Regions from separate parts of the Cryobacterium sp. TMT1-62 genome, predicted to be linked through region 3. Evidence: predicted binding sites of a transcription regulator. Region 3 holds the regulator's gene; each other region holds the start of a gene.

Region 1 (6,927 bases), on a different contig from region 3:
CGGCGCCCGGGAGCGACGCCAGGATCGGGGAGTGCGTCAAGAGGATGACCTGGGATCCGCCCGCGTCCAGGATGTCCTGCTGGTGGCGGATCAGGGCGAGAGAACCGGTGGAGGAGAGGGCCGACTCCGGCTCGTCGAGGATCCACAAGCCCGGGTAGCGGGACCGTGTCGCGACGAGGTGGAGGAAGGATTCGCCGTGCGAGCGCTCGTGGAACGAGGGCTCGCTGACAGGCATCCGTCGTCACGTAATCGCGGAGATTTTCGGGAAACGCCGGTTCGGGGGCCATGAGCGGCGTGTCGCGAAAATCTCCGAGGTTGGTGCTGCGGGCGCACCGGATGACCCGCGGCAGCCCATGCCTCCGCACCGCTCCTGCGAGATCCCGTCCGCGCTGCTCACCGAGTGGATCGCCGCCGGGTATTCGTTCGTGGCGGAGCTGACCTGCCTGCACGACGTCGAGTACGTGGACCTGCCACCAGGCACTGGCTCCAGTTCACCAGGCCGGCCGAGCTCGGCACCGCGATTCTGGCGGGCGTAGAGCGCACCGCTTGATCGCGCGGAGCGGGCGGCCAAGACGGAAAATCCAGGTCATCGAACCGAAGGTCCATGCATCCGAGAAATCGCGCTCCCGACCGGGCCGGTGCCGTCAGCCGCCAATCCAGGCGTCCACGCTGATGTCGAACCCGGCAGCGCTGCAGGCCGCGCTGATGTCGAACCCGGCAGCGCTGCAGGCCGCGCTGACACGGGCCAGAGCCTGCCCCCACTCTGTCGACAGCGGATCGATTTGCTCGCTGGCCGACGACGGCAGCAGGCCCTTCAGGGCCTCCACCTGGTCCGCCACCGCAGAGCCGGGCACGGTGTCCACGCGGGCGCTCAGTCGCGCAACGAGCCGTGCGGCTCCCTCGAACTCCTGCTGGGTTGAGGGCTCTGCGAGCAGCGAGCCGTACGCATTGTGCATCAGCGTCACAACGTCACTCACTTGGCCGCAGGTGTCCTCCGCGTTCACGGGATCCGCAGAAGGCGATGCGGTGACGAGCGAGGCATTCGTTTGAGTGCCGACGACGAAACCGACACCCAGTGCGACAAGGATGCTGAGAACCAGGAGGGCGTTGCCGTCGCGTCCCCCGGCGGGCAGCGCAGTCTCGTCGAGTACCTCCTCGAAAAACGGTTGAAGCGAACCCTCGGACGTCCCCCCGTGCATCGTCCGGGGACCAGTCTTCCTCGGTGCCGTCGACTCACCGGGGGAGCGGGGCGGCTGGGTGTTGACCTCGAATTCGGCCGCACGGATCGCGGCGGCGATCGCGGCACGGTCGGCGGCCATCGTGGCCTGCAGCTCCCGCAGTGCGGCGGTGGCCTTCGGATCGCCGACGGAGTCGCCGTTCGCCGAGAAGACGCGCTTCTGGAGGTCGCGCAGCTGGTTTGCCGGGGACGGTGAGCCATCCGGTGCCGCCTCGGCGGGGTGAGTCGCCTACCACAGGGCGTTGAGCACGTTCGTCTCTGCCGAGTAAGCGACCCGAACCGCCGCGAGGTAGGCCGGATCGCGCTGGACCAGCGAGTACGCGTCTTCGGAGCCGTGGTCACGCACCACTGAGAGCCCCCAATCGTCGATTCGGCCAGCATCGCACAGTGCCCGTTCGTTCCCCGCACTGCTTCCCTTTCCGCGTCGCGTGCCGATTCCCCGTCCGCGTCGCCGCCAATCGGCGTCGCGCCGGAACTGCGCCGCTGCGCCCGTTGCGCGCGAGACGGTTGCCGCGGCACCGGCCCGCACGGATGCCGCAGACTGGAGTAATGGAAGAGTTCGCTTTCGACGGTGACGGCCCGGTGTGTCCGGCGTGCGGGGCCGAAATGACCCCCGACGGTGTAGACACCGCTCAGGGGCTCGAGTCCTGTCACCGATGTCCGCGCTGCAGACTGGTCGTCGTCGTTCCGGGCAACTGGGTGGAGTAGGTGTCAGCCGGTAGCCATCCGGCTCGGGGCGTCACCGCATCCGAGTGCCCATGGATGCGCCGCTAGAGCGGAAGAACACCGCTGCAGACCTACTGGCCGGGAGCCCGATACGCCGGCGTTTTCTTGGCGGCGTCGAACGGCTCCGGAACCTCGATGACCCCCAGAACGCCGGTCTCCCCGAAGGCGTAGTAGAAACTCTCGACCGACCCACCCACCGATTTGAGGGCTGCGACCAGCGCCTCCCGACGGCCGGTGCCGCCTTCGCGCATGAGGCCCCTGATGCCCTCGCCCACGTAGTTCGCTCCAAATAGATACTTGCTCATGGTCAGTCCCGTCCTGTGATGTGCAGGACGCGGACATCCGGAGCAATGCCCGAGACCTGTGTGCGGCAACCCGCCGAGGCACGGCAACGACGCTCGGTCCCCGAAGTGGGGCTGCGACACATGGTAGGCCCGCCTGTTCCCGGGGGCAACGGTGCGGCCGCCCAGCCTCAGAGGGCTTTCGACCCGGTGGTCGAGCTGGGCGAGACCCGAAGCGATGCTCCCAAGATTGACAGACAGGACTTCGAAACTCAATCCTCAAAAATCCTCAATTATCTGAGAAACACTCGACTATGTGTTCGTAATGAGGTATCCTCGTAACATGACCGACCTCGCGGAAGACCTCAGGCAGGCGGCCGATGCCGTGGCCCTGCTGGGCTCGTCATGCGCTGACTTCTCGGCCCTTCCTGATGCCGAGGTGTTGGCCGGTCAGAAGCGAATCGCTTCGATCCGCCGTCTCGTCGATACCTATGCTGCCTGGATGGCGGCGACCATCGCCGAACGTTCCCGACCGGAGCTCGGGCACTCGGGTTTGGCGGCGCAGCAGGGGTACCTCTCGCCGGAGGCCCTGATTCAGAACTCGACCGGCTCGTCCAAGGGCGACGCCTACAAGCTGGTCGCAGTCGGCACCATGATGGCCGATGCCGAGGCGGCCGACAGGCTCGTCGAGGCGGCGCTCTCGACGCCCGACGCGGATGCCGCCGAGGTCGCCGAGGTCGAGGCGAAGGTGCCGTGGCAGGCGCCGATCGCCCGGGCCGTCACCGCCGGCACGCTCTCGGTTGACGCGGCCGAGTCGATCCGCGCGGGGCTCGGCCAAATCGATGCCTCGGTCACCGCCGAGAAGCTCGCGGTGGCGCTGGAAGCGCTCCTGGCGGAGGTGTCGTCGCTGAATGCCGATCAGGTGTTCAAGCAGGCGAGACGGATGCGCGACCGGCTCGATGAGGCCGGCATTGCCGCCCGCGAGAAGCAGGCCCACGACGACCGCTACCTGCGGGTCTACCGGCTGGGCAACGGCACCGTACGACTCAGCGGGCTGTTCGCGCCCGAAGACGGCGAGTTCGTGCTCTCCACCTTCGACTCGATCACGGGCCCGCGCCGCGGCGGGGTGCGATTCGTGGACGCAGAGCGGGCAGCCTGGGCAAAGAAGATGCAAGACGACCTCCGCACGACCGAACAGATCGCCGCGGACTCCCTCGTGCAGCTGCTCAAAATCGCCGGCGAGGCCGACCCGGGCCGGGTCTTCGGCGGACGCCGACCCTCGGTGCGCGTGATCGTGACCGAGAAGGCGCTGAAAGGTGGCCAGGCCGGTCAGACCGGTGAGACCGGGCAGCCGGGCCAGACCGGGCCGGCGCCGACGACCGTCCAGACTGAAACGGGCGAATCTGGGCCCGTCGAACCCGTCGAACCCGTCGAACCCGTCGAACCCGTCGAACCCGTCGAACCCGCCGAAGGGGCCGCTCATGGGCAGCTCGAGGGCAACCCGGTCCCCATCTCGCAGGAAACCATCGACCGGCTGCTCTGCGACACCGGCACCCGCGGCATCAAAGTCGACGACAACGGCCAGATCATCAACGTCGGCCGCGACGAACGACTCTTCACCGAGAAACAGCGCGCCGCAATGGCAGTACGCGACGGCGGATGCCTCTGGATCGACTGTGAGAAACCGCCAGCGTGGGCAGAAGCGCATCACATCAACGAGTGGCTCAAAAACAACGGATGTACGGACCTTGCCGACGGGGTACTCCTCTGCCATCCCCACCATCTGCTGCTGCACAACCAGCACTGGACGATCAGCCGCACCGGAACGCAGTACTGGCTTAGGCCACCGATCGAGGTAGACCCCAAGCAGACGCTGGTGGCGTTGCCGAGCAAGAGGGCAGCGCTGTAGCGCTTGGTCTCGACGGGCTCGATCCGCGTCGCGGGAACCTCGAGTGGGTTCCTAACCGGGTCTCGACGGGCTCGACCCGCGTCGCGGGCAGGGGCGGGTCAAGGGGCGGGGCAGTTGCTCCCAAACCGGCACAGGCGATCGACCGCGACGCGGGATGAGCGTGGGTTCCGCGACTTCTCAGGGAGCGGTCCGTGGTTCCCGAGCGAGCGTTCCGGGACTCCCGTGTCTTCTCGTCACTGGCTGAGCAGCAACTCTCTCCCGAACGAATTCGACGGAGATTCTGCCCGAAACTGCCCCAGGAAACCCAAAAATGTGGTTTCAGACCAGAATCTCCGTCGAATCGGTCCACCACCGGGCCCGCAGCTTCAGAGGCGGTAGCGGTATTCTCCGCGTTGCACGCGATTCCGGAGGGGCCGGGGCACGGCAACCACGCTGCTTCCGGATTCGAACGGGGGGAAGGTCTTGGTGGCAGCCGTCCCCGGCCATCGTCTGTAAGTACCGCGGTCTCGAGTCGTTGCGGTGGGGCTCCGACGACGTGCTCCCAGACCCGACCGACCGCCGCGGGCGCCGACGTCCACGTGATCCCGTCGCGCTCCTCAGCTGATCGGCGTACCCATCGGATGGCGGCGGTCCCGTCCCGGTGTGGCTCAATGGTCATCGCTGACCTGTCGGTGGCGCGGGTGACCGGTGCGACCACGGCATAGCGACGCCGAGCCTCGTCGGCGAGGGCTTCATGCCGCACACCTACCGGGTCACGCATCCGGGCGTAGGCGAGCGGCAAGGCATCAGAGTCGGCGGCGAGGAGCTGTGGGCCAGTGTGGGCAAACGGCGTGACAAAACCTTGAGATCGTGTCGCCGATTAGCCCGCGACCCGAGTGTTCGCACGGACTCTGACAGTTGTGCCCCCAGGCAGATTCGAACTGCCGCCCCTGCCTCCGGAGGGCAGTGCTCTATCCCCTGAGCTATGGGGGCCAGGGAAAACACTAGGTTATCAGCATCCGGGCAGGCGATGTTCCGCATCGAGTTCGACGGATGCGGTCGAGCCCGCCCGGCACACCATCCGAACTCGACCGGAAAGGCCGAATTCGGCAGGTTCGGGCAGGTTCAGGTGGGTTCCGCCGCGCGGTCCGCCCGGGCGTGTTACTGCAGGTTCGCGATCGCCGCGGAAACGAGTGACTCGGCGTCGCCCGGCTCGACGAACTCGCTCGAGCCCACCGTGATCCAGTAGGTGGAGGTGAAGACCTGAGCCACACCAATGCCGCCGGCAGCCGAAAAATAGCCCTCGACGGCGGGCGGCGTGCCATACGTGGGAACGATCTGGCTGGAGCTGATGGCATCGTTCTTCAGCTGCGACAGCAGCACGTCGTTGGGCTGGGTCACCGAGACCTCGATCGTTCCGTCGCTGGATTGATTGAGCAGTCCGCAATTCAGCCCCTGGTACTCTGCCGCCGTCTGACCCGCGGCGATGGTCGGCTCGAAACCGGGGGCGGTGCCGTAGCTCGGGTTGAAGGCGTAGACGTTGTCGAGGGTGAGCACCTGGTCGCAGGTAAATGTGACCGGGGTGCCTGCTGCCGTGGGGGTGGGCGTCGGCGTCGCGGTGGGCCCCGGTGTCTGCGTCGCGTCCGACGTCGACCCGGGAGTAGCTGATGGCGACGCTGCCGACGGGCTGCTTTCCGGGGTGGAACCCGAACCGCAGGCAGCCAGCGCCACGACGGCGACCGTGCCGGTGGCAAGGAGAAGGGTGGTGCGCAGGAGCCGTCCGCGCGGGAGTCTGGGCGAGAGGGAGTGAGTCACGCTTGACCTTACCAAGAGGGTTGTCTGTGACCGGGCCGGTAAGCTTGCTAGTCGTGACTCCCGCTGAGCTTTCCCAATCCCTGCTAGACCTCATCCTCCAGTTGAGCGAGCGTCGACGCGAGGCCGGAATCGACGTGACCGACGTCAACCTGACCGGGGCGGATGTCACCCTCGAGCGTCCGAGAAACCGCGACCACGGTGATTGGGCCTCCAGCATCGCGATGAAGATCGCCAAGCCACTCGGCTCCAACCCGCGCGAGGTGGCCGCCGAACTGGCTGCCGGCCTGGAACAGCTTCCTGACGTGGCCTCGGTGGACGTCGCCGGACCCGGCTTCATCAACATCCGTCTCGAGGCCGCCGCCGCCGGCGCACTCGCCAAGACCATCGTCGATGCGGGCCCCGCTTACGGCACCGGGCACCTCTACGACGGCCTCAAGATCAACCTCGAGTTCGTGTCCGCCAACCCCACCGGCCCCATCCACATGGGCGGCGTGCGCTGGGCGGCCGTGGGTGACAGCCTGGCCCGGGTGCTGCAGGCGGAGGGCGCCGACGTCACCCGCGAGTACTACTTCAACGACCACGGCTCGCAGATCGACCGCTTCGCCCGCAGCGTGCTCGCCGGCTACCTCGGCGAGCCCACCCCCGAAGACGGTTACGGCGGCGCCTACATCGGAGACATCGCCGACCAGGTCGTGGCCAGCCACGAAGGCGACATCGCGGTGCTGGCCCGCGACGAGCAGCAGGAAGTGTTCCGCAGCGTCGGCGTCGATTTGATGTTCACCGAGATCAAGGAGAAGCTGCACGGCTTCGGCGTGGATTTCGACGTGTACTTCCACGAAGATTCCCTGCACGAGTCCGGCGCCGTCAACCGGGCCATCGAACGGCTGCGCGAACAGGGCCACATCTTCGAAGAAGACGGGGCCATCTGGCTGCGCACGACCACGTTCGGCGATGACCGCGACCGCGTCATCATCCGTTCC
Region 2 (6,927 bases), on a different contig from region 3:
AGGCACCCCGCCGGGTGCACCTCTCGGTCGGCTCCACGCCCTCGTCGGTGGCGATCGAGGTGGCCGACACCGGGCCCGGCGTCGACCCGGACGCCGTGACCGACATCCTCCGCCGCGGTTACAGCACCAAGGAGCCCGGCAGTTTCGGCCGCGGCCTCGGACTGGCGTTGGTGCGGCAGACGGTCAACCGGCTCGGCGGCAGCCTCAGCATCACCCGCCGCGAGGGGGCCGTGTTCACGGTCACCCTCCCCCGGCAGCCGGAGGAGCCCGCTGCGGGCATCGAACCCGACCTCGCGGCGACGATGGGCGGATCGCATGACTGACCGGGACATCCGGGTGCTCGTCGTCGAAGACGAAGCCATTGCGGCCGAGGCGCACGCCGCCTACCTCGGGCGTTTGACCGGTTTCGTGCACGCGGGCACCGTCGGCGACGGCCATTCCGCCCTGCGCGCCCTGGCTACGGCCGTCACCGCGGGGCAGCCCATCGATCTGGTGCTGATGGATATGACCCTGCCCGACCTGCACGGCCTCGACGTGAGCCGACGGATGCGCGCGGCCGGCCTGACCACGGACATCATCGCCATCACGGCGGTGCGCGAACTGCACATCGTGCGCGGCGCCGTGGCGGCCGGCATTGTTCAATACCTGATCAAGCCGTTCACCTATTCGACCTTCGCGCAGAAGCTGGTGCAGTATCGGGACTTTCGGCTTCAGCTGGGCGGCCTGTCCGCGATGACCAGCCAGACCGACGTGGACCTGGCGTTCGCGAGCCTGCGCACGCCCACCGAGCTGCCGCGGCCGAAGGGTCTGTCCGAGGGCACCCTGGGCGCGGTGATCGAGTTCCTGAAGCTGCAAACCGTTCCGGTCTCCTCCAGCGAGGTGATGGAGCAGCTCGGCATTTCTCGGGTGACCGCCCGGCGCTACCTTGAGCATCTGGCCGACACCGGCTCGCTCGAGCGGTCGCCGCGCTACGGCACGCCGGGGCGGCCAGAGAACGAATACGTCTGGAAGCGGCTGTAGCGCGCACGTGCAGTCACGGCCGCGCGGTGAGCACTCCCGGCGTGGCTCTCTCAGCGGCCGGCGCGCTCCGCCAGGCCGCGCACGCAGGCGGCCTGGCCGGCGTGCTGCAGGTCGTCGGAGAGCACGCTGACCAGGCGCACCGCGAGTGTGACCGGCGGGGTCCAGCGGGTGTCGACGACCCGGGAGAAATCTGCCGTGGTGAGAGTGGGCAGCCAGGCGATGGTGCGGGCGTGCACCGCGTCGAGATAGCCGGCCAGAACGGATGCGCCGGCGCGCACCTGCCCAACCTCCTCGGCGGTTTGGCCGTAGCCGGTGGCCGCCCGCGCGAAGGGAAACGCGAACCTGTCGGCCCAGCCGGCGCTGTCCCAGAGCTGGTCCTCGTTCATCAGCTCGGCCAGGTGGTCATCCTGCACCCGGGTCAGGTGCCAGATCAACCACGCGATGCTGTTCGCCTCCGGGTCGGGCCGGAAGGTCAGCAGCTCTTCGTCGGCATCCACGAGCACGACATGCACGATGCTCCGGACACGTGCGTAGGCCTCGGCGATCAGGTAGCTCGACAGCATCGGTTCTCCTTACGCCGAGTGCCTCGTCAGTGCCTCGGTTGGTGGCCCCGATGTGTCCCGCGTCGGAGCCAGAGTAGCCCCGGCTTGCTACCTGGCGGTGGTCGAGCCTGTCGAGGCCCACCGCCCAGCAGCTGGATTACGGTTGCGCCCGTTTGCTCGGGAGTGCGATCAGGGTTTGTTCGGGGTCGACTCCGACCGGCGGCCGGAGCCAGTAGTCGTTACCGGTGCGGATGATGCTCCAGTGCTGATTATGCAACAGCAGGTGGTGCGGGTGGCAGAGCAGTACCCCGTCGGCGGGGTCGGTGTAGCCGTTGTCTTTCACCCATTCGTTAATGTGGTGGGCCTCGCTCCAGGCTGGTGATTTGTCGCAGTCGACCCAGCGGCATCCGCCGTCGCGAACGCCCATTGCGGCCCGCTGGGCTTCGGTGAAGAGGCGTTCGTCGCGGCCGACGTTGATGATGTCGCCGGATTCACTGAACTGGATGCCGCGGGTTCCGGTGTCGCAGAGGAGCCGGTCGATGGTGTCCTGCGAGATCGGGACCGGGTTTCCCTCGATCTGCCCTGCCTGACCCGCCTGACCCGTTTCGAGGGCCGTTCCGGCCACGATCACTCAAACCGACGGGCGGCGGCCACCGAACACCCGCCCCTGGTCGGCCTCACCGGCGATCTTCAGCAGCTGCACGAAGGCATCCGCGGCGATCTGATCCGTGCTGCGCGAGTCATCCTGCAGGCGTTTCGCCCACGCCGCCTTCTCCTTGTCGACGAAACGCACGCCTCCGCGGCGAGGGTCGGTGACCGAATCGAAGACGGAGAGCACGAATTCGCCGTCTTCGGGAGCGAAGAGCCCATTCAGGCGCACCTTGCCGTTTCCCAGCCGGTACACCTTCAGGAACCGGTCGTCGTAGGCCTGCTTCTCCCGAGCGGCAATGCCGGCTTCGTCGAGGCGGTCGCGCATTCGTCTCGCGAGTTTGAAGACGTGGTCCGCGTTCAGAGTTGAGGCCATCATCGAGCCGACCGCGACGAGCTTGAACGCGTCGTTCTTCGTCGAGCCGGTCACCTTCTGGATCAACGCCTGAGGCGAGAGGAACCCCTGCTGCGCGGCCAGACCGGAGTGGCCCGGTTCCAGCCGCGAACGCCGGGCGATGGTCGCCGCCATCCGCGCCGAACGGGTGTCGAGGAGGCGGCGAGCAGCCGCGATCGGCCTCTGACCGGCCAGCACCTCAGCATCGGCGAGGGCCTTATTTTCGGCGAAAACGGAACCGAGGAGGGCGACGGCATCCGTTGCCTGCCTGAGGTCATCCGCGGTGGTTGTCATGTTTCGAAACTAGCAAACATGACATACAGAGTTGAGAGTCTGTCACTTATCTATGGAAGTTTCTAGAAGTCATGTTCGAGGCCTGCGCGGCCACTCCACCCTCTTCCGGTCGGCTAGCCCTCCAGCGACCTGATCAGACGAGCCGGCACGCCACCATGGACGGTGTTGGGCTCGACGTCCTTGGTCACTACACTGCCGGCAGCCACGATTGCCCCGTTGCCGATCGTGACACCGGGCAGGATTGTGGCGAAAGCACCGATCCACGCGCCGTCGCCGACATGGATCGGCTTGGTTACCAGTGGGCCGACTCGGAACTCGCTGGGTCCGATCTCATGCGTACTTGTGACGAAGCGGACGCCCTGGGCCACAGCCGCGCGCCCAATGACCACACGCTCATTTCCGTCGAAGTAGCAGCCCTCATTCACGAACGCGCCGGGTTTTAGAACGACCATTCTGGAGCCAAAGGTGACCCCCTTCAGCACTCTGGAACTTCTGACGTTCATTCCGGCGAGGTGGAGCAGCCGAGACCGATGCGCTCCATTGACGATCAGCGGTGTAGCCAGGAGCCAATTAACGATGATGTCGTGCCAAATTCGCACCGCGTGGGGTCTGTCTTTGGTGGCTCGTGCAGCTCTGATTTTTTCCGCCTGACGATGAAGGTGCTGTTGACTGGATATCAGGCTACCGGGTACAGAAAAGGCCAAGCCTCGTTTGGAACGAGCCTGGCCTTTTTCTGATGGTGCACCCCCCCGGACTTGAACCGGGAACCCACTGATTAAGAGTCAGTTGCTCTGCCAATTGAGCTAGAGGTGCGTGTTTCTCTACTCTCCGACCCAGGGTGACCCGAACCGACTCTAGATACTAACAGCACGATTACCTTCGGCGCCAATCGCGGTACAAACCGGAGAGTCGCGCCAAAATTACTAGTCTTGGTCTGTGACCCAGCCCCAGAAGTACTCCCTCGATGACGACCTCCAGCTCGCGACCGAGCTCGCCGATCTGGCCGACGCGATCTCGCGCGACCGGTTCACCGCGATGGACCTCGTCGTGACGACCAAACCCGACCGCACCCCGGTGACGGATGCCGACCAGGCCGTGGAGCGCGCGATCCGGACCGCCCTGGCCGAGCGGCGCCCGGCCGACGGCATCCTCGGTGAGGAATTCGGCACCGAGGGCACCAGCGTGCGGCAATGGATCATCGATCCGATCGACGGCACAGCCGGTTTCCTGCGCGGCATCCCGATCTGGGGCACTCTGATCGCCCTCGCCGTCGATGGCGATCCGGTGGTGGGGATGGCGAGCTCCCCAGCCCTCGGCAAGCGTTGGTGGGCGCGCACCGGCGGCGGCGCCTGGATGACCGACGAGCGCACGCCGGGCGCCGACCCCGTGCGCCTGGCCGTGTCCGGCGTGGCCAAGCTCGCCGACGCCTCGCTCAGCTACAACAGCATCCAGCAGTGGGACCAGACCGGGCACCTCGACGAGCTGATCACACTGTCCCGCCAGGTCTGGCGCACCCGCGCCTACGGCGACATGTGGTCGTACATGCTCCTCGCCGAGGGTCTGCTCGACATCGTCGCGGAACACGACCTGCAGCCCTACGATCTCGCGGCCCTGGCCCCGATCGTGCAGGAGGCCGGTGGCCGGTTCTCCTCCGCCGACGGCCGGCCCGGCCCCTGGCACGGCAGCGCTCTGGCCACCAACAGCCTGCTGCACGAGCCGGCTCTGCGGGCCCTCGGCTCAGCGACCACCACCACGGATGCACCCGCGTCCCCGAGCGCGCCGACCCGCTAACCGATGATCCCGCCGCGCACGCACCCCGGAACCCTGACCCTGCTGATCGCTGCGGCCAGCGTCCTGACCGCCAGCCTCACCGGCTGCAGCGTGATCGGCGACATGCTGCCGACGCCGGTCCGCAACGTGGCTGCCGTGCCGGCATCCGCTCTCGGAGAGGTCACCGCTGTGGCCGACCTTCTCGTCGGAGACTGCCTGCGTGAGGTTTCGGAGGGACTGGACGTGAACGCATCGATCGTTCCGCGGGTTTCATGCGACGAGAGCCACGAGTTCGAGGTATTCGCCCGGTTCCCGGTGCCGGGCGACGCCTTCCCCGGCGACAACGCCGTGACCGCAGTGGCGGAAACCGGCTGCGGTTCCCTGTTCGAGGACTTCGTGCTGCTCGAGTACCGGGCATCGAGTCTGGATTTCGCCTACCTCACCCCCACGGCGCAGAGCTGGGCCGACGCCGACGTCCTGGCCAGCCCGAACGGCCCGGGCAGCCGCGACGTCTCGTGCCTGATCACCGACCCGGCCGGCGCCGTGACCGGCACCCTGGCCGGCGCATCGCGCTGACCCGCGGCCATACTGTTGACCCATGAGGATCAATGCCTTCTCGGATGTCTCCCTGCGAGCGCTCATGTTCCTGGCGACGCTCCCCGACGGCGAGCTTCAGACCTCGCGGGTCATCGCCGAGGCGGTGGCCACCCCGTACAGCCATGTCAGCAAGGCCGTCATGCGACTCCGCGAGCTGGGACTCGTGGAGTCACTGCGCGGCCGTACCGGCGGAGTGAGGATCAGCCCGGTCGGGCGAACGGCCACCGTGGGCTGGCTGCTGCGCCAACTCGACACCCGCGACGATGTCGCCGACTGTGAGACGCCCCACGGTGACTGTCCGCTCAGTGGCGGCTGTGGACTCCGCGGGGGGCTCCGACGAGCACGGGAGGCGTTCTACGCCGAACTCGACGACCTTGTGATCGCGGCTCTCCCCCATATCGGCTTCCCCGCTCCCGTTGTCCTCACGCTGGCACCCCTGCCGCCGCGCCGCGCCGATCGGGGGTAATGGGATACAACCCGATATTAAGCATTTGAAATGATACTTTTGGGTACGTCCCTCAATTGCTTGGAGTTTGCATGCTATCCACCCAGTCACTGCCCCTCATCAAAGCGACTCTGCCCCTGGTGGGCGAGCGCATGCCCGAGATCGCGAAGAACTTTTACGGCCGGATGCTGACCGCTCACCCCGACCTCTTCGACGGCCTCTTCAGCCGCTCCAACCAGAAAAACGGCTCGCAGCAGCAGGCCCTGGCCGGAAGTATCGCCGTCTTCGCGACCTACCTGGTGCAGAACCCCGACACCACGCCGGAGGCCATGCTCTCCCGCATCGCCCACAAGCACATCTCCCTCTCCATTGCGCCCGAGCAGTACGACATCGTCTACAAGTACCTCTTCGAGGCCATCGCCGAAGAACTCAGCGACGTCATCACGGCCGAGATCGCCGGCGCCTGGACCGAGGTCTACTGGCTGATGGCCCACGCCCTGATCAAGATGGAGAAGGGCCTTTACGCCGGTCTCGCCAGCGACAAGCCGCTCGCCCCCTGGGTCGTCGTGAAGAAGGAAGCGGCCGGCACCGACGCCGTCACATTCACCCTGGAGCCGGCCGACGACACTCCCGTGACGCCTGCCCTGCCGGGCCAGTACGTCAGCGTCACGGCCACCATGCCCGACGGCATCCGCCAGGTGCGCCAGTACTCGCTGTCGGCCGGCACGGCCACGACCCGCGTCTTCACCACCAAGCTCGACGCAGACGGCGAGGTCTCCCCCGTGCTGCACCGTGATGTGCAGGTCGGCGACACGCTCATCCTCTCCGTGCCGTGCGGCGACATCACCCTAGATCAGGGCACCGGCCCGCTGATCCTGGCCTCGGCCGGAATCGGCTGCACGCCCAGCGCATCGATCCTGCGCTCCCTGGTGGACACCGGCTCGAAGCGCGAGGTGCTCGTGCTGCATGCCGAGAGCAACCTCGAACGCTGGGCGCTGCGCGACCAGATGAGCGAAGACATCGCACTGCTGGAAGCAGCAGAGCTCGAACTCTGGCTGGAGATCCCGAGCGAGGGCCACCACGAGGGCTTCATGTCCCTTGAGAACGTGTCGATCCCGACGGATGCCTCGGTGTACCTGTGCGGTCCGCTCCCGTTCATGCGCAGCCTGCGCTCACAGGCGCTGGAGTCCGGTGTGCCGGCCGACCGCATCCACTAC
Region 3 (6,927 bases):
GAGATTCTGAGCTAAAACGGGCTTTCCCGGACATCCAGGACCGATTTTGCCACAATCTCCGTCGAATTCGTTCGTGGCGGGGGCGGGGGCGCGGGCGGAACGCGGAGCGCGGGGCCCGGAACCCGGAGCCCGGAACCGCCGACGATGGAAGAGGCCGCCTAGGCGGAGGGCAGCAGCTGCACGGTGAGGGAGTCCACCTGGGTGGCGATGACGTCGCTCGATGACCAGCGAGCCGCGAGCCGGGCGAGGGTCGCGTCGAGCTCGATGCGGGTCAGGCCGTCCACGAGCTCGAGACGCACAATTAGTTCCGGTCCGGCGAGGCGGGCGGCCGGGTCGCCGGGGGCCAGCTCAACCCCGAGCACACTCAGTTCGGTGGACACGGAGTCGGCAAAGGCATCCGCGACGTCGCGACTGGCATAGCTGGGGGTCCAGGGCAGGGACTGGGCGATGGCCCACAGGGCCGGGCGCCGCACCACGAACTCGGTGGGCGCGGTCGGATCGAGCACGACCAGATCGGTGTTCTCCTGAGCCGCGGCCAGCGCGACGCGCACGCCGTCGGCCGGGACCGGCCGGGCCTGCGTGTTCCACGCCGTCATCGCCGCGACCGAGGAGAACACGGGAAGCACCGTGCGGCCGTCGGGCCCGGCCACGGTGATGATCGACAGTTCCTGGGTCTTGTCGACGCGGAGGCCGGCCTCGGTGGTGCCCGATTGGCCGAGTTCGGTCACCAGGGGAACGAGCAGCCGTGAGCCACGGATGGCGTCGACCACCGTCTCTTCGCCGGCCTCCCGAGCCTGGAAGCGGCGCACGGCCGCCAGCAGCGGCTCGGGCGCGAGCCCGTCGTCGTCGCTGTGCATGTTGGGCTCAAACTGTCGTCCCTCCCACGGTTGCCCGGCGGAGTCGCCCCCTCCGGGTCCGCCGGGAAGGCCGGTGGAGCCGAGGTTACGCGCCCGCGACATCCAGCGCCTCGCTCAGGGTGAACGCCCCCGCGTAGAGGGCTTTTCCGACGATCGCGCCCTCGAGTCCGAGCGGTACAAGTTCGCGCAATGCGCGGAGGTCGTCGAGGCTGGAGATGCCGCCGGAGGCGACGACCGGTCGGTCAGTGCGCTCCATCATCTGGCGGAGCAGGTCGATGTTGGGGCCTTGCAGCGTGCCGTCCTTGGTCACATCGGTGACGACGTAGCGCGAGCAGCCAGCCTCCTCGAGACGGGCTAGCACCTCCCAGAGGTCCCCTCCCTCCCTGGTCCAGCCGCGGGCGGCGAGGGTGGTTCCGCGCACGTCGAGCCCGACGGCGACGGCGTCCCCGTGCCGGGCGATGACCTGCGCCGCCCACTCCGGGTTCTCCAGTGCCGCGGTGCCCAGGTTGATCCGGCTGACGCCCGCGTTCAGGGCCGCGTCCAGCGACGCGTCGTCGCGGATCCCGCCGGAGAGCTCGATCTTCACGCCCGTGACCTCGCGGATCACAGTGCGGATGACATCCGTGTTGTTGCCGCGACCGAAGGCCGCGTCGAGGTCGACGAGGTGGATCCACTCGGCGCCCTGGCGGGCCCAGTCAAGTGCCGCGTCGACGGGGTCGCCGTAGTTGGTCTCGGTGCCGGCTTCGCCCTGGGTCAAGCGAACGGCCTTGCCGTCGGCCACATCCACGGCGGGCAGCAGAACGAGACGGAGGGAAGGGGTATGCACAGTCATGGGTGTCCTCGGTTGGGAATGGTCGCGGCGACCGGGTCAGTCAGGGAAAAGTCAAGGTCAGTTCTTGACTGTGCCGAGCCAGTTATGGAGCAGACGGATGCCTGCCTCACCGGATTTCTCCGGGTGGAACTGGGTGGCGGTAAGCGGTCCGTTCTCGATGGCGGCCAGGAAAGGTTGTCCGTGCTCGGACCAGGTGAGAATCGGTTTCGGGAACGGCGGCATGACGTCGAGGGACCATTCCTGGGCGGCGTAGGAGTGCACGAAGTAGAAGCGCTCCTGCTCGAGGCCATGGAACAGCGTCGAGCCCTCCCCCGGCGTGACCGTGTCCCAGCCCATGTGCGGCAGCACCGGCGCCGTCAGCTGCGTCACGGTGCCGGGCCATTCGCCCAGCCCCTCCGTGTCCACGCCGCGTTCGACGCCGTGCTCGAACATGATCTGCATGCCCACGCAGATGCCCAGCACCGGGCGTCCGCCCGCGATCCGGCGGTCGATGATCTCGTCGCCGTGCACCGCCTTCAGAGCCTGCATGACGGCGCTGAACGCGCCCACGCCGGGCACGACGAGCCCGTCGGCCTCAAGCGCCTGACGGCGGTCGCCGGTCAGCGTCACCTCGGCCCCGGCGAGTTCGAGTGCCTTGACGGCGGAGTGCACGTTTCCGGTGCCGTAGTCGAAGACAACGACGCTGGTCACAGCGCACCCTTGGTCGAGGGGACGCCGGACACCAGCGGGTCGAGCGCCTTCGCCTGGCGGAACGCGCGGGCGAACGCCTTGAATTCGGCTTCGGCGATGTGGTGCGGGTCGCGGCCGCCCTGCACGGTGACGTGCACCGTGAGGCCGCCGTTGAAGGCGATAGCCTCAAACACGTGGCGCACCATGGAGCCGGTGAAGTGGCCGCCGATCAGGTGGAACTCGAAACCGGCCGGCTCGCCCTGGTGCACGAGGTAGGGGCGCCCGGAAATGTCGACGACGGCCTGTACGAGGGCCTCGTCGAGCGGCACGACGGCGTCACCGTAGCGGGAGATGCCGGATTTGTCCCCGAGAGCCTGCTTGATCGCCTGGCCGAGCAAGATGCCGACGTCCTCGACCGTGTGGTGCACATCGATCTCGATATCGCCGCGGGCGCGCACGGTGAGGTCGGTCAACGAGTGTTTCGCGAAGGCCGTGAGCAGGTGATCGAAGAACGGGACCGACGTCTGGATGTCCGACTCACCGGTGCCATCGAGATTGAGCGACAGGTCGATGCTCGACTCGCTGGTCTCGCGCTGCAGGTGGGCGAAACGGGGCGAGGTGGTCGCGAAAGAGAAGCTCATACGACTAGTTTATTGGCCCGCGCCGTTCACGGCCGCCCAAGCGCCTCGAGGGCGTCGAGGAACGCCGTGGTCTCGGCCTCGGTGCCGGCGCTGACCCGCAGGTGGCCCGGGATGCCGACGTCGCGCACAAGGATGCCTTCCGCCAGCAGCGCCTCGAAGGTGGCCCGAGGGTCCTCAACGCCGCCGAACAGCACGAAGTTGCTCGCACTGCGCAGCGGAGTGTAGCCAAGCCGGGCCAGTTCGCTCACGATGCGGTCCCGCTGCCCGCGGATGTCGTCGACCATGGCAAGCATCGCGGGCGTGTGGACGAGCGCGGCGACCGCGGCAGCCTGGGTGAGCGCGGACAGGTGGTAGGGCAGACGAACCAGGCGGAGGGCATCCGTCACGGCGGGATCGGCGGCCAGATAGCCGACGCGCACACCGGCGAAGGCGAACGCCTTGCTCATGGTGCGGGACACCAGCAGGCGCTCCCGGCCGGGAAGCAGGCTCAGGGCGGTTGGCGCGTCATCCGTCCCGAACTCGGCGTACGCCTCGTCGACGACAACGATGCCGTCGCTCGCATCGTAGACGGCCGCGATCGTTTCCAGGGACAGGGGCGTGCCGGTGGGGTTGTTCGGCGAGCAGAGGAAGACGAGGTCAGGGGCAACCCGGTCGACCCACTCGAGCGCCGTGGCCGGGGAGAGTTCGAACTTTGCGTCACGACCGCCCGCGATCCAGCGGGTGCCGGTGCCGGAGGCCAGCAGAGGGTACATGGAGTAGGTCGGCGCGAAGCCGAGCACGGACCGACCCGGGCCGCCGAAGGCCTGCAGCACCTGCTGAAGAACCTCGTTGGAACCGTTGGCGGCCCAGATGTTCTTTCGGGTGAGGCCGTGACCGAGATAACGGGCGAGGGAATCCCGCAGCTCGGTGAACTCCCGATCGGGGTATCGGTTCACGGTCGTGACCGCCACGGCCAACGCCGCCACGATGTCCTGCGCCACCTCAGCCGGGATGCCGTGGGTGTTCTCGTTCACGTTGAGAGCCACCGGCACGTGCAACTGCGGCGCCCCATAGGGAGTGAGTCCGCGCAGATTATCGCGAAGGGGCAGATCGTTGAGACTGGTCACTCCCCCAATATTACCGGGGTGAGACCGGCGGGGGCTCGCCGCGGGTAGTTCACAGGTCGTTCGGAAGCGCCAGCCGCTGACCGGGCTGCACGCTGTCGGACGGCAGCTGATTGAGGCTCACAATCTCGGCGATCACCTCGCGCGGATCGGACGTGGGCGCGATTGTCTCGGCAAGTTGCCAGAGCGACTGCCCCGACTTGATGGTGACGTAGTCGAAGGCCGAGGCCACGTGAGCGACGGTCGAGTTCTCGGCGGCGGCGATGCCTCCGTTGAGGGCGACGGCCAGGGCCACGGCCACGAGCGGAAAGGCAGCCAGGGACGTGAAAACGACGCGACCGCGCCGGGTGAGTCGGAGCCGGGTGCGTCCGGTCGCGATGGGGGCGCCTCGTTCAAGTGCAGTGCTCATGTGATACCTCCTGTGAGAAGACGCATCCGACTCTCGGCCGGGAGAGCCGGATGCGAACTTATGTTCCGAATGTATATTCGATTATTCGAACAATCAAGCCTTATTCGGTAGTTTCTGAAATATTTATTCCGACCCACTCGAATACATGTTTGTTTAATGAGCTCAACGCGGATACAGTTTCGATTGTTGATTGACACTCAATCAGGCACCCCCGACATTCGCGTGAATCGGCGGCATTCGCTGCTTGCTGCCAGCGCATCAATCAAAACGAGGAGCGACGAACGTGGCACAGAACACCAGCGGTCCCCGCGACAAGGGCGGCACCAGACGGCGCAAGAGCCTCAGCGAGAAGCAGCTCGCCATCCTCGACGTCATCCAGCGCTCGGTCAGCCAACGCGGCTATCCGCCGAGCATGCGCGAGATCGGCGACGCCGTCGGCCTGTCGTCACTGTCGAGCGTCACCCACCAGCTCAACCAGCTGGAACTGAGCGGTTACCTCCGCCGAGACCCGAACCGTCCCCGAGCACTGGAGGTGCTCATCGAGATTCCGCAGTCGCCCGAAGACACGACGGCCGGAGCCTCGGAAAGTTTCCACACCGGAGTGCAGGTCGGCGACGCCGCCATGGTTCCGCTCGTCGGTCGCATCGCCGCCGGCATCCCGATCACCGCCGAACAGCAGATCGACGAGATTTTCCCGCTACCCCGCCAGCTGGTGGGCAAGGGCGATCTGTTCATGCTCAAGGTGTCGGGCGAATCGATGATCGACGCCGCCATAATGGACGGAGACTGGGTCGTCGTGCGGCAGCAGAAGACCGCCGAAAACGGTGAAATCGTTGCAGCCATGCTCGACAACGAGGCAACCGTCAAGGTCTTCCGCCAGCGCGACGGGCACACCTGGCTACTGCCCCGCAACACCAACTTCGAACCCATCGTCGGCGATCACGCCGAGATTCTGGGGAAGGTTGTGGCAGTGCTGCGGTCGGTTTAGGGCATCAGCACTCAAGCACATCAGCATTTCAGGCGGACTCTTGGTCTCGACGGTTTCGACCAGCGTCGTGGAGACGCGCGAGTGTTGAGTCACCATGGTTATTTCGGTCGGGTCTTGTGAGCCGGGTCTTGTGGGCCGGGCACGAACACTGTTCTTGGTGTCGTGCCCGGCTTTTGTGTGGGTGGAGGCGGGGTCAGGAGGAGACGGAGGAGGTCAGGCGGGCGCGGAGGATGCGGGTGGCGGCGAGCATGTTGTGCAGGGACTGGACGGTTTCGGTGTAGCCGCGGGTTTTGAGGCCGCAGTCGGGGTTCACCCAGAGCCGGGTGGCCGGGATGGCCGCCGCGGCGCGCTCGAGCAGGTCGGTGAGTTCAGACACGCTCGGCACACGCGGCGAGTGGATGTCCCACACTCCCGGGCCGATACCGTGGTCGAAGCCCTGGGACCGGATATCGCCCACCACCTCCATGCGAGAGCGTGCCGCCTCGATGCTGGTCACATCGGCGTCCAGGTTGCGGATCGCGTCGATGACCACCCCGAACTCCGAGTAGCAGAGGTGGGTGTGGATCTGGGTGGCCGCGGCCGCACCGGCCGTCGCCAGGCGGAAGGACCCCACCGACCAGTCGAGGTATTCCGCCTGGTCCTTCTGCTTCAACGGCAGCAGCTCCCGCAGCGCGGGCTCGTCGACCTGGACGATCTGAATGCCGGCCGACTCCAGGTCGGCGATCTCGTCCCGGAGGGCCAGGGCCACCTGCCTGGCCGTCTCGCCCAGCGGCTGGTCGTCGCGCACGAACGACCACGCGAGGATCGTGACCGGACCGGTGAGCATCCCCTTGACGGGCTTGGGCGTCAGCCCCTGCGTGAACGCCGACCACTCGACCGTGATGGGCCGCGGCCGGGACACGTCACCCCAGAGGATCGACGGGCGCACGCACCGGCTGCCATAGGACTGCACCCAGCCGTTCTCGGTGACCGCGAAGCCGTCCAGGTTCTCGGCGAAGTACTGCACCATGTCGTTGCGTTCCGGCTCCCCGTGCACGATCACGTCGAGGCCGATGTCTTCCTGCAGCGAGACGACCCGGCGGATTTCGGCGCGCATCAGGTCCCGGTAGTCCGCGGTGCTCAGCACCCCCCGTACCAGCTGCGCCCTGGCCCGACGGATGTCCCCGGTCTGCGGGAAGGATCCGATCGTGGTCGTCGGCAGGAACGGCAGCCCGAGGGCCATCTCCTGGGCTGCCACTCGGGCTGCGTAGGCGCCCCGGGTGAAGTCGCCCGGAGCGAGCGCGTCGGCGCGCACCCGAACGGCGCCATCGTGGACTCCGGGAGCCACCCCCCGCGCGTCGAGGGCCGCGGAGGCCGCAGAGAGGTCGATCTCGATGGCACGGCGACCCAGACTGAGGCCGCGGGCGAGTGTGGCAACCTGCGCGACCT

What was found. Region 3 encodes LexA, which represses DNA repair genes until DNA is damaged. Its sites were predicted from a motif close to TCGAACANNTGTTCGA; they were not measured.
Region 1: E3T34_RS13135 (DUF222 domain-containing protein) is a predicted target of LexA. The motif match lies at 2,553-2,568, and genes of this name have one in related genera.
Region 2: E3T34_RS00625 (DUF222 domain-containing protein) is a predicted target of LexA. The motif match lies at 2,962-2,977, and genes of this name have one in related genera.

What each region holds. Positions count from the first base shown of each region.
Region 1 is NZ_SOGZ01000045.1:36,341-43,267, reverse strand. It holds gene E3T34_RS13150 (hypothetical protein) at 1-235, opposite strand, end outside; gene E3T34_RS13145 (hypothetical protein) at 645-1,319, opposite strand; gene E3T34_RS13140 (GYD domain-containing protein) at 2,035-2,268, opposite strand; gene E3T34_RS13135 (DUF222 domain-containing protein) at 2,588-4,153, shown strand; tRNA gene E3T34_RS13130 (tRNA-Arg) at 5,054-5,125, opposite strand; gene E3T34_RS13125 (iron ABC transporter ATP-binding protein) at 5,294-5,947, opposite strand; gene argS (arginine--tRNA ligase) at 6,001-6,927, shown strand, end outside.
Region 2 is NZ_SOGZ01000002.1:113,834-120,760, forward strand. It holds gene E3T34_RS00605 (sensor histidine kinase) at 1-323, shown strand, start outside; gene E3T34_RS00610 (response regulator) at 316-1,020, shown strand; gene E3T34_RS00615 (DinB family protein) at 1,071-1,583, opposite strand; gene E3T34_RS00620 (hypothetical protein) at 1,720-2,187, opposite strand; gene E3T34_RS00625 (DUF222 domain-containing protein) at 2,194-2,898, opposite strand; partial or broken gene E3T34_RS16830 (DapH/DapD/GlmU-related protein) at 3,027-3,176, opposite strand; tRNA gene E3T34_RS00635 (tRNA-Lys) at 3,636-3,711, opposite strand; gene E3T34_RS00640 (inositol monophosphatase family protein) at 3,835-4,689, shown strand; gene E3T34_RS00645 (septum formation family protein) at 4,693-5,244, shown strand; gene E3T34_RS00650 (Rrf2 family transcriptional regulator) at 5,267-5,731, shown strand; gene E3T34_RS00655 (globin domain-containing protein) at 5,803-6,927, shown strand, end outside.
Region 3 is NZ_SOGZ01000015.1:27,552-34,478, forward strand. It holds gene E3T34_RS03470 (SseB family protein) at 159-959, opposite strand; gene priA (bifunctional 1-(5-phosphoribosyl)-5-((5-phosphoribosylamino)methylideneamino)imidazole-4-carboxamide isomerase/phosphoribosylanthranilate isomerase PriA) at 943-1,689, opposite strand; gene hisH (imidazole glycerol phosphate synthase subunit HisH) at 1,747-2,379, opposite strand; gene hisB (imidazoleglycerol-phosphate dehydratase HisB) at 2,376-2,999, opposite strand; gene E3T34_RS03490 (histidinol-phosphate transaminase) at 3,026-4,105, opposite strand; gene E3T34_RS03495 (LysM peptidoglycan-binding domain-containing protein) at 4,155-4,511, opposite strand; gene lexA (transcriptional repressor LexA) at 4,795-5,499, shown strand; gene metE (5-methyltetrahydropteroyltriglutamate--homocysteine S-methyltransferase) at 5,693-6,927, opposite strand, start outside.